One region of the Rudaeicoccus suwonensis genome, then DNA from elsewhere that is predicted to be linked to it. Evidence: riboswitches for the same ligand, from Rfam matches in the RefSeq annotation. Region 1 holds a riboswitch; the other holds the start of a gene.
The links. A riboswitch is a leader RNA that binds a small molecule or an ion and turns the genes downstream of it on or off. The one in region 1 is predicted to bind S-adenosylmethionine.
Positions count from the first base shown of each region.

Region 1 (4,209 bases):
CAAACCGGGTGTTGGGACGCGAAATCAATTGTCGGGAGCGGGCATCAGAGTGGTCTCCGAACGGCGCCCGGAACCGCGCGGCGCACACACACCGACCGGGGCTTTCGCCATGCCTCGGGCGGCCGCGGCCGGTGAGCATCTCAGAAAGCGGCCGCCACCGCGTGCGCGAACAATTCCTCGGCATCACCGCGGTGGCCGCGGGCGGCGAACCATCCTGCAACATTGCGGCAGTCGCGATGCAGGAACTCCATGCCGCGCGGATTGGCGACCAGGTCGACGGCTTGCGGCAGGTCGATGATGACCAGGCGCTCCCCCGCGACCAGCAGGTTGTATGCCGACAGGTCCCCGTGCGCGTAACCGCATGCCGCCAGCCCGGTGAGCGTGTCGGTCAGCTGCTGCCACAAGGAGTCCAGCAGGTCCGGACCGGGCCTGGTCGCCGACAGGCGCGGCGCCGGCTGCCCGTCGGGGTCGCAGACCAACTCCATCAGGATCTCGGTGCCGTCGATCTGCACCGGATACGGCACTGGCAGACCGGCGCGATGCAGTTGCACCAGTCGCTCCCATTCCGCCCAGGCCCACATGCCCGCGGCAACGGCCCGGCCGTGACTGCTGCCTTTGGCGAGAGCGCGTGCCTCGCGGCCGCCCTTCCTCGGCATTCTGCGCCCCTCGAGGTACGCCGCGTTGTGGTGGAAGGTGCGGTGATCGCTGTCTCGGTAGCGCTTCGCCGCCATACGGGCCGTTCGATCGTCGAACGGCGCCGCGCGCTCGACGATGAAGACATCGGCTTCCTTGCCGGTCTTGAGGACTCCGAGCTCGGTGTCGACGGCGGCGTCGTCGGTGACCACCCAGTCCGGCCACGGCTGCGGTCCACGGCTCAGTGGTTGGCACTGACCCCAGGTGGACCAACGCTGGCCCGCGGCCAGTTCGTCGACGGGGGTGTAGTCGAAAACGTAATGCTGATCGAAGGATTCGGCTTCGCCGCGGTCAGGTGAGGCGGACGCCTCCGGATCGTGCTGCACGCGTGGTGCTCCTGTCGGAAGAAGTGTGATGGGCGCGCAGGGCACCCGGGACGCTCATGTGCATGACACGCTCCTTCCGTTGACATCGCCGCAGGTGAGGGCGGCCGATGCGGCATACGTATGCCGAGGGCCACGATCGCTGATGCGACCGTGGCCCGGCAACTGGTTTTTCTCCTTCGCCGGCTCCCCCGAGACCGGCGATCACGCCGGGCATGCCGGAGGCGTCTGCGGCATACCCGAGGTGAAGCGTCAGACCTTCGCGGCGCGCAAGCCCTGCTCGAGGTCGGCCAGGATGTCGTCGATGTGCTCCAGACCCACCGACAGGCGCACCAGACCTGGGGTCACTCCGGCTGCGAGGCGATCCTCGTCCGGGCCCTGGGAGTGGGTGGTCGAAGCGGGGTGGATCACCAGCGAGCGCACGTCGCCGATGTTGGCCACGTGGGAGTGCAGGGTGAGTGCCTCGACGAACTTCTTGCCCGCTTCGACACCGCCGTCGATCTCGAACGCCAGCACGGCACCGGAGCCCAACGGCGTGTATTTCTGGGCGAGTTCGTAGTCGCTGTTGCCCGGCAGCGATGCCCATCGGACGCCGAGCACCTGCTCCTGCTGGTTCAACCACTCGGCGACCTGACGCGCGTTGGCGATGTGGCGCTCGATGCGCAGGCTCAATGTCTCGATGCCCTGGGCAAGCAGGAAGGCGTTGAACGGGGAGATCGACGAACCGAGGTCACGCAGCAACTGCACGCGAGCCTTGAGGATGAAGGCAAGGTTCGCGCCAAGAGCGCTGCCGACGCCGAGGTCACGTGCGTAGACCAGCCCGTGGTAGGACTCGTCCGGCGTGTTGAAGCCGGGGAACTTCTCCGGGTCCTTGGCGAAGTCGAAGTTGCCGCTGTCGACCAGGACGCCGCCGATCGACGTGCCGTGCCCGCCGAGGTACTTCGTGGCCGAGTGCAGCACGATGTCGGCGCCGTGCTCGATGGGGCGGAGCACGTATGGCGTGGCCACCGTGTTGTCGACGACCAACGGGACGCCGTGGTCGTGGGCGATCTTCGCGACCGCCTCGATGTCGAGGATCTCCTGCTTGGGGTTGGCGATGGTCTCACCGAAGACCAGCTTGGTGTTGGGCTGGAAGGCAGCCTCCCAGCTGGTCAGATCCTTGGTGTCCTCGACGAAGGTCACCGAGATGCCCAGCTTGGGCAGGGTGTGCTTCAGCAGGTTGAAGGTGCCGCCGTACAGACTCGGGCTGGCCACGATGTGATCGCCGGCCTGAGCGATGTTGAGGAACGCCAGCGTCTCCGCCGCCTGCCCCGAGGACACCAGCAGGGCGCCGACGCCACCTTCCAGGCTGGCGATGCGCTGCTCGACCACGTCGGTCGTGGGGTTCATCAGCCGGGTGTAGATGTTGCCGAATTCCTTCAGCCCGAACAGATTCGCCGCGTGGTCGGTGTCGTTGAAGACGTAGGACGTCGTCTGATAGATCGGCAGGGCCCGCGCACCCGTGGTGCTGTCCACGGTCTGACCGGCGTGGATCTGGCGGGTCTCGAAGGACCAGTTGGGGGTGCTGTCGCTCATGGGAGCGCCTCTCGTGCTCGTTCGCCGAGCACTCGCATGAGACGCCCGGCAGCGGACCCACGCTCGTGATGCCCGCGCTTGCGTGGCGATGATCGGCATCACCACGCCTGGTCTTCACCCGGGGCACCCCACCGCGTCAGGAGGGTTGCCGGTCAGCAAGCCGGGGCTTACGCGCTGACACTCATGACCTAGTCAGAGATTAGCGCACGTTATGGGTTGCATACCGCTCCTTTCTCACCATGCGAACCCGCGCGGGCGTCGGCGCGCTCAGGACGGCTGGACGTCTTCGCAGGAGTTAGAGCAGTTGGGCGACGGCGTAGATGAGCAGTCCGACGAGACCACCGACCACAGTGCCGTTGATGCGGATGAACTGCAGGTCACGGCCGACGTGCAACTCGATCCGGCGGGCGGCCTCGTCGCCGTCCCAGCGGTCGATGGTCTGCGAGATGACGGTCGAGATCTCCCGGCCGTATGTCGTCACGACGTGACCGGCCATGTCGCCGAGCCGTCGGTCCAGCGACCCGCGCAACTCGTCATCGGTGGTGATACGACCCCCCAGGTCGCGCAGGGCCTGCGTCATACGTACACGCAGGTGGCCCTGCTCGTCGGCGAGCGCGTCGACGACCGCCTGCTGCAGCGACCCCCAGATCGACAGCATCGAGCGCGACACCGACGGATGCGTCAGGAAGTGCTCTTTCAGCGACTCCGCCTGCGCCATCGTGGCCGGGTCGTGCTGCAGGTCGTTCGCCAGTTGCCGCAACAGATTGTCGACCGCGGCGCGCATCTGGTGGTCGGGGTTGTCGCGTACATCGGCCAGCCAGCGCAGGATCTCGACGTGGATGCGTGCGGTCACCGTGTCGTCCAACCAGCGCGGTGACCACCACGGCGCGCGTTGACCCAGGATCTGTATGACGGTGGCCTCGTTGTCACGGACCCAGTCGTGCAACTCGCGCACGACCAGATCGACCAGCGGCCGGTGCGACTGATCGCGAATGACGTTGTCCAGCAAGGATCCCAGCAATTCGGCCACGGGCTCTTTGGTGAACCTGGGCAGCACCACCCCGTCCAGAAAGCGCGCGACCTCCTCGTCGCTCACCGATTGCAGGGCACGCGCGAGCGCCGGAGCGGACTCACGCACGACCCGGTCGGCATTGCCCTCCTGCTGCAGCCACCGACCAACGCGCATCGGCACCTGCGCAGATGCCAACCGCTGCTGCACATTGTCGGCGGTCAGGAAGTTGTCGGTGACGAAGTCCTCCAGGCTGCGGCCGATGGAGTCCTTGCGCTCGGGAATGATCGCGGTGTGCGGCACCTTCAGGCCCAACGGATGCCGGAAGAGCGCGGTCACCGCGAACCAGTCGGCGACCGCACCCACCATCGCGGCTTCGGAGGCGGCGTTGACGTATCCCCACACCCCGTGACGGCCATGTGTGACGACGAAGATGACAGCGGCCAGCACCAGCAACGACAGCGCGATCAACCGCATTTGGCGCAGGCCACGACGTCGCTGCTCGTCAGCCTCGCCGAGCACAGGTCCGCTCAGCGGGCTCTCGGTCATAGCCGGACGGTCAGTTCGTCCAGGCGATCTGGGCTTGGGCGCTGGAGCTCATGTCATCGA
Region 1 is NZ_VIVQ01000001.1:2,267,249-2,271,457, forward strand. Features, by position in the region: gene BKA23_RS10365 (serine protein kinase RIO) at 141-1,019, opposite strand; gene BKA23_RS10370 (bifunctional o-acetylhomoserine/o-acetylserine sulfhydrylase) at 1,269-2,591, opposite strand; SAM riboswitch class IV at 2,661-2,780, opposite strand; gene BKA23_RS10375 (DUF445 domain-containing protein) at 2,887-4,149, opposite strand; gene BKA23_RS10380 (DUF4352 domain-containing protein) at 4,160-4,209, opposite strand, start outside.

Region 2 (4,209 bases), 100 kb from region 1:
GAGGCTGTGCGCAGCGAGCCACTTGGCATGGCGAGGTCGCATGGATGCGATACCCGCCAGTGGTCGTTTCGTCAAGGGCGACGAAAGGATGACCACCGAGAATCGAAGGTACGTGGTTATCGGCCGGATGCCAAGTTCAACCGTGACCTTTCCGTGATCTTTGCGGCAGCTGTCGATGAAATCCCAGTCAGCGCCGTATGCCGGTGAATGTTGTTGCGTACGTGACCTGTTGGGGCTTACGAGGTCAGTGGTGAAGGCGAGGTTCCGCTGTCACCAGGGGCGGGGTTCGCTCAGGTCGCGGGGGTCGGCCGGTGCGGTCCAGCCGGCGTCGGTGTGGACATAGGACAGCTCGGGGCCTTGCGTCACCAGCCGACGCACCCCCTCGATCAGTCGCGTCACGTGCTCGGCTGTCGTTGCCAGGCCGATGCTCGCGCGCACCGCCGACTGGCCCTGACCGATGATCGCGTCACACAGCAGGTGTGCGCAGAAGCGGCCGTCGCGCACCGCAATGGCGTACTCGTCGGCCAGAACCTGCGAGACCAGCCCGGGCTCGATGCCGTCGATGGTGAAGGTCACGACCCCCACGCCGGGCCGGTCGGGGCCGAGTGCGTGCACGAGGGTGACGCCGTCGATGTTTGCAAGGCCCTCGCGCAGGGTCTGCTGCAGTGAGCGCTCGTGTTCCTGCACGATCTCGCGGCGTGCGCTCAATGCCGCGCAGGCGGCGGCGATCGCGATCGCGCCCACTGCGTTCGGAGTGCCGCCTTCGTGGCGGGCGGGCCCGGTGTGCCAGTGATTGTGCCGGGCGGTCACTGCGGCCGTGGCGCCACCCGCCGGCAGGTATGGCGTGGCCGCGTCGAGCCAGTCGCGTTGTCCGGCGAGCACGCCTGCGCCATACGGTGCGTAGAGCTTGTGGCCGGAGAACGCGACCCAGTCGACGCCGAGGTCGGTCAGGTCGATGGGCCGGTGCGGTGCCAGCTGTGCGGCATCGAGCACTGTGCGAGCGCCGAATTCCTTTGCCACTGCGACGAGTTCGGCGATAGGCCAGATCTCACCCGTGACATTGCACGCTCCGGTGATGGCGACCAGCACGTGGCGCCCATCGGTGGCGGCTAGGGCGGAGCGCAGCAACTCGACGGCGTCGGCCGCGCTCGACGGCACCGGCAGGCGGGTGGTCTGGTGGGCCACCCAGGGCAACAACGCCGCGTGGTGTGCGGACTCCCAGGCGATGACCTGCGTGCGACGCGGCAGACAGTGCGACAACAGCCGCAGCGCATCGGTCGTGTTACGGGTGAAGATGACCTCGTCGCCCTCGCGCGCTCCGACGAATCGGGCGACCTCCTCGCGAGCCTGCTCGAACCAGCCGGTCGTGACGCGGCTGGCGTATCCGGCGCCGCGGTGCACCGAGCCGTAGCGGCGCTGCACCTGCTCGACGGCCTGGGCGACGGATTCGAGGGCAGGGGTGGTCGCGGCATGGTCGAAGTTGGCGTAGTCGGTGACCGTGCGGTGCACGGTGGGGACGCCGAGTTCGTGGGAGACGGTGCGCGGCAGCGCCGACGACGACAGCTTGCCCGAGACGCGTCCGGTCGACGGGATCGGCGACGGGATCGGCGACGAGGAATGCCCGCTCGTGGTAGATGTCTGCGCCGGTGCGGAAGGCGCCGTGCCCGAGGGCGCGATGGTGAGCCGCCGCGGCTGAGCGGGGGTGCGCGACTGGACGGTGTCGGTGGCGTCGGTGGTGTCGCTGGTGCCGGTGGTGTCGATGTCGGCGACGTTCGTGCGGAGAGACTGGGCGATGCTCATGGCGTGCTCCTTGCCGGTCGAGGGACCAGCACGGCATCGCCAGTAATTGCCGTCGTGGTCCGCGCTTGCCGGCGGCGTTGGTGCCGTCGGCCCGGTCGTCACCCGGAGCACCCCACCGCGGAGGAGGGTTGCCGCTCAGCCAGCCGGGGCTTGACGCTGAGACTCGTGACCTGCGAGAGACCATAGCCGGAGCTCGCGAGCGGCCTCCAGTCCATGGGACAGCGATCTCGTCATACGAGACCGTCCCGGGCATCCTTGGGGGCATCCTGGGGGTGTCCCTTCGTGCGACCGCCATCTCGTCACATGAGACCTGCGGCGGCATCCTGGGACAGTCCATCGACATGCCCATGCACGTATCGCGACATGCGCATGCAGATGCACGCCGGCGGGCCGCTCAGATTCCCCTCGAACGGGCTCCGGCGTGTGACACCTGTGACGGGCGGTGACTCGCGTACGGTGCTTTCGTGGCTACCCGTCCGTCATCCAGCACGTCCACCGCGCGCGCGACCCGCAATCCGAAGTCGTCCAGCGGCTCGGGCGCGCGATCGCGGCCGGCGTCGGGACGCACCTCGACCCGTCCTCCGGCGAAGAAGGCGGCTGCCCCCAAGGCTCGCGGCGGAGCGAAGCCGGCCGGTGGCGGTCTGTCTCTGCCGATGCGCGCCGCCCGCGGCACCTGGTTGGGCGTCGCCCACGTCGCCGGGGGAGCAGCCCGTAGCGTTGGTCACTCAGCGAGAGACCTCGAGCCCGAACTGCGTCGCGACGGGCTCGGTTTCGGGCTCATCGCCGCCGCGGTCGTGATTGCCGCTCGCGAGTGGTGGGGCCTGGCTGGCCCTGTCGGCGGCGTCATCCACTCCGTGGTCGCGGGGACCTTCGGGCTCGGCGCGCTCGTGCTCCCGCTGGTGTTGCTGCTCATCGGCATCCATCTCATGCGTTCCCCGCGCGGGCATCACGCCACCAACCGGGTGTTGCTCGGTCTGGCGATGTTCGCGGTCTCGGTGTGCGGAATCACCAGTGTTGCCAAGGGAATTCCGCAACCGTCCGATGGTGCTGCGTTGCGCAGAGCCGGCGGCATCGTGGGATTCATGGCGTCCAGCCCAGTGGTCGCGGCCGTGCACGACCTCGGCGCGATCGTGCTTCTGCTGCTGCTGGGTGTTTTCAGCCTCCTCGTCATGACCGCGACGCCGGTGCGGCTCATCCCCGCCCGGGTGCGGCAGGTGCGTGGGCGACTGTTCGGTGAGCACGGGTTGTCGGAATACGACGAGTATGACGACGAGCCCTTCGACGCGGTGGCCGCCGACGTGCACGGCGCCGACATCGACGGCGACCGTCCCAAGCGTCGTCGCCGCTCGGCCAAGGGCGCCGACGCGCCCGGCCTCGACGGTGACGAAGCCTTCGAACAGGCCGCGACCGTCGTGCCCCGCAAGACGCGTGGTGGGCGAATCCTGCGCCCGGGTGAGCGTGCGCCGGTCAACGACGTCTACGACGTGGCGGCAGATCTCGCCTCGGCGGGCGCCGGACAGGCCGCAGCCGGTGCCACCGGCGCGGACCGTCGACCTGGCCTGCCACCGACCACCGCCATACCGTCCGGTGGTGCCGCCGCAACCGCAGCGGGCGACTCCAACCGCCTTCCCGGGACCGACGAGTCGCTGGCGAGCCCCGACATACCGAAGAAGGTCGGACCCAAACCTGCGCTCGAAGCCCCGCCGACGGCCGTCCTGCCGCCGCGCGTCGAGCAACTGCAGCTCGCCGGAGACGTGACCTACACGCTGCCCGGAGCCGATCTGCTGGCGCCCGGCACTCCGCACAAGACCAGGTCCGCCGCCAACGACCGGGTCGTGCAGGCGCTGACCGACACCCTGGAATCCTTCGACGTCGACGCCCAGGTGACCGGCTTCACCCGCGGTCCGACCGTCACGCGCTACGAGGTCGAACTCGGCGCCGGCACCAAGGTCGAGCGCGTGACGGCACTGTCCAAGAACATCTCGTATGCCGTGGCATCGGCCGACGTGCGTATCCTCAGCCCGATTCCCGGCAAATCGGCGATCGGCATCGAGATCCCCAACACCGACCGCGAGAAGGTCAGCCTCGGCGACGTGCTGCGCAGCCAGGCTGCCCGCGGCAACGAACATCCGATGGTGATGGGCGTCGGCAAGGACGTCGAGGGTGGCTACGTCATCGCCAACCTGGCCAAGATGCCGCACCTGCTGGTCGCCGGCGCGACCGGCGCCGGTAAGTCCAGCTTCGTCAACTCGATGATCACCTCGATCCTCATGCGCTCCACGCCCGAGGAGGTCCGCATGGTGCTGGTCGACCCCAAGCGGGTCGAACTCACCGGTTACGAAGGAATCCCGCACCTGATCACCCCGATCATCACCAACCCCAAGAAGGCCGCCGAGGCGCTGCAGTGGG
Region 2 is NZ_VIVQ01000001.1:2,369,977-2,374,185, reverse strand. Features, by position in the region: gene BKA23_RS10795 (aminotransferase class V-fold PLP-dependent enzyme) at 271-1,800, opposite strand; SAM riboswitch class IV at 1,857-1,971, opposite strand; gene BKA23_RS10790 (DNA translocase FtsK) at 2,265-4,209, shown strand, end outside.
Region 2: another riboswitch for S-adenosylmethionine. It lies ahead of BKA23_RS10795 (aminotransferase class V-fold PLP-dependent enzyme); the one in region 1 lies ahead of BKA23_RS10370 (bifunctional o-acetylhomoserine/o-acetylserine sulfhydrylase).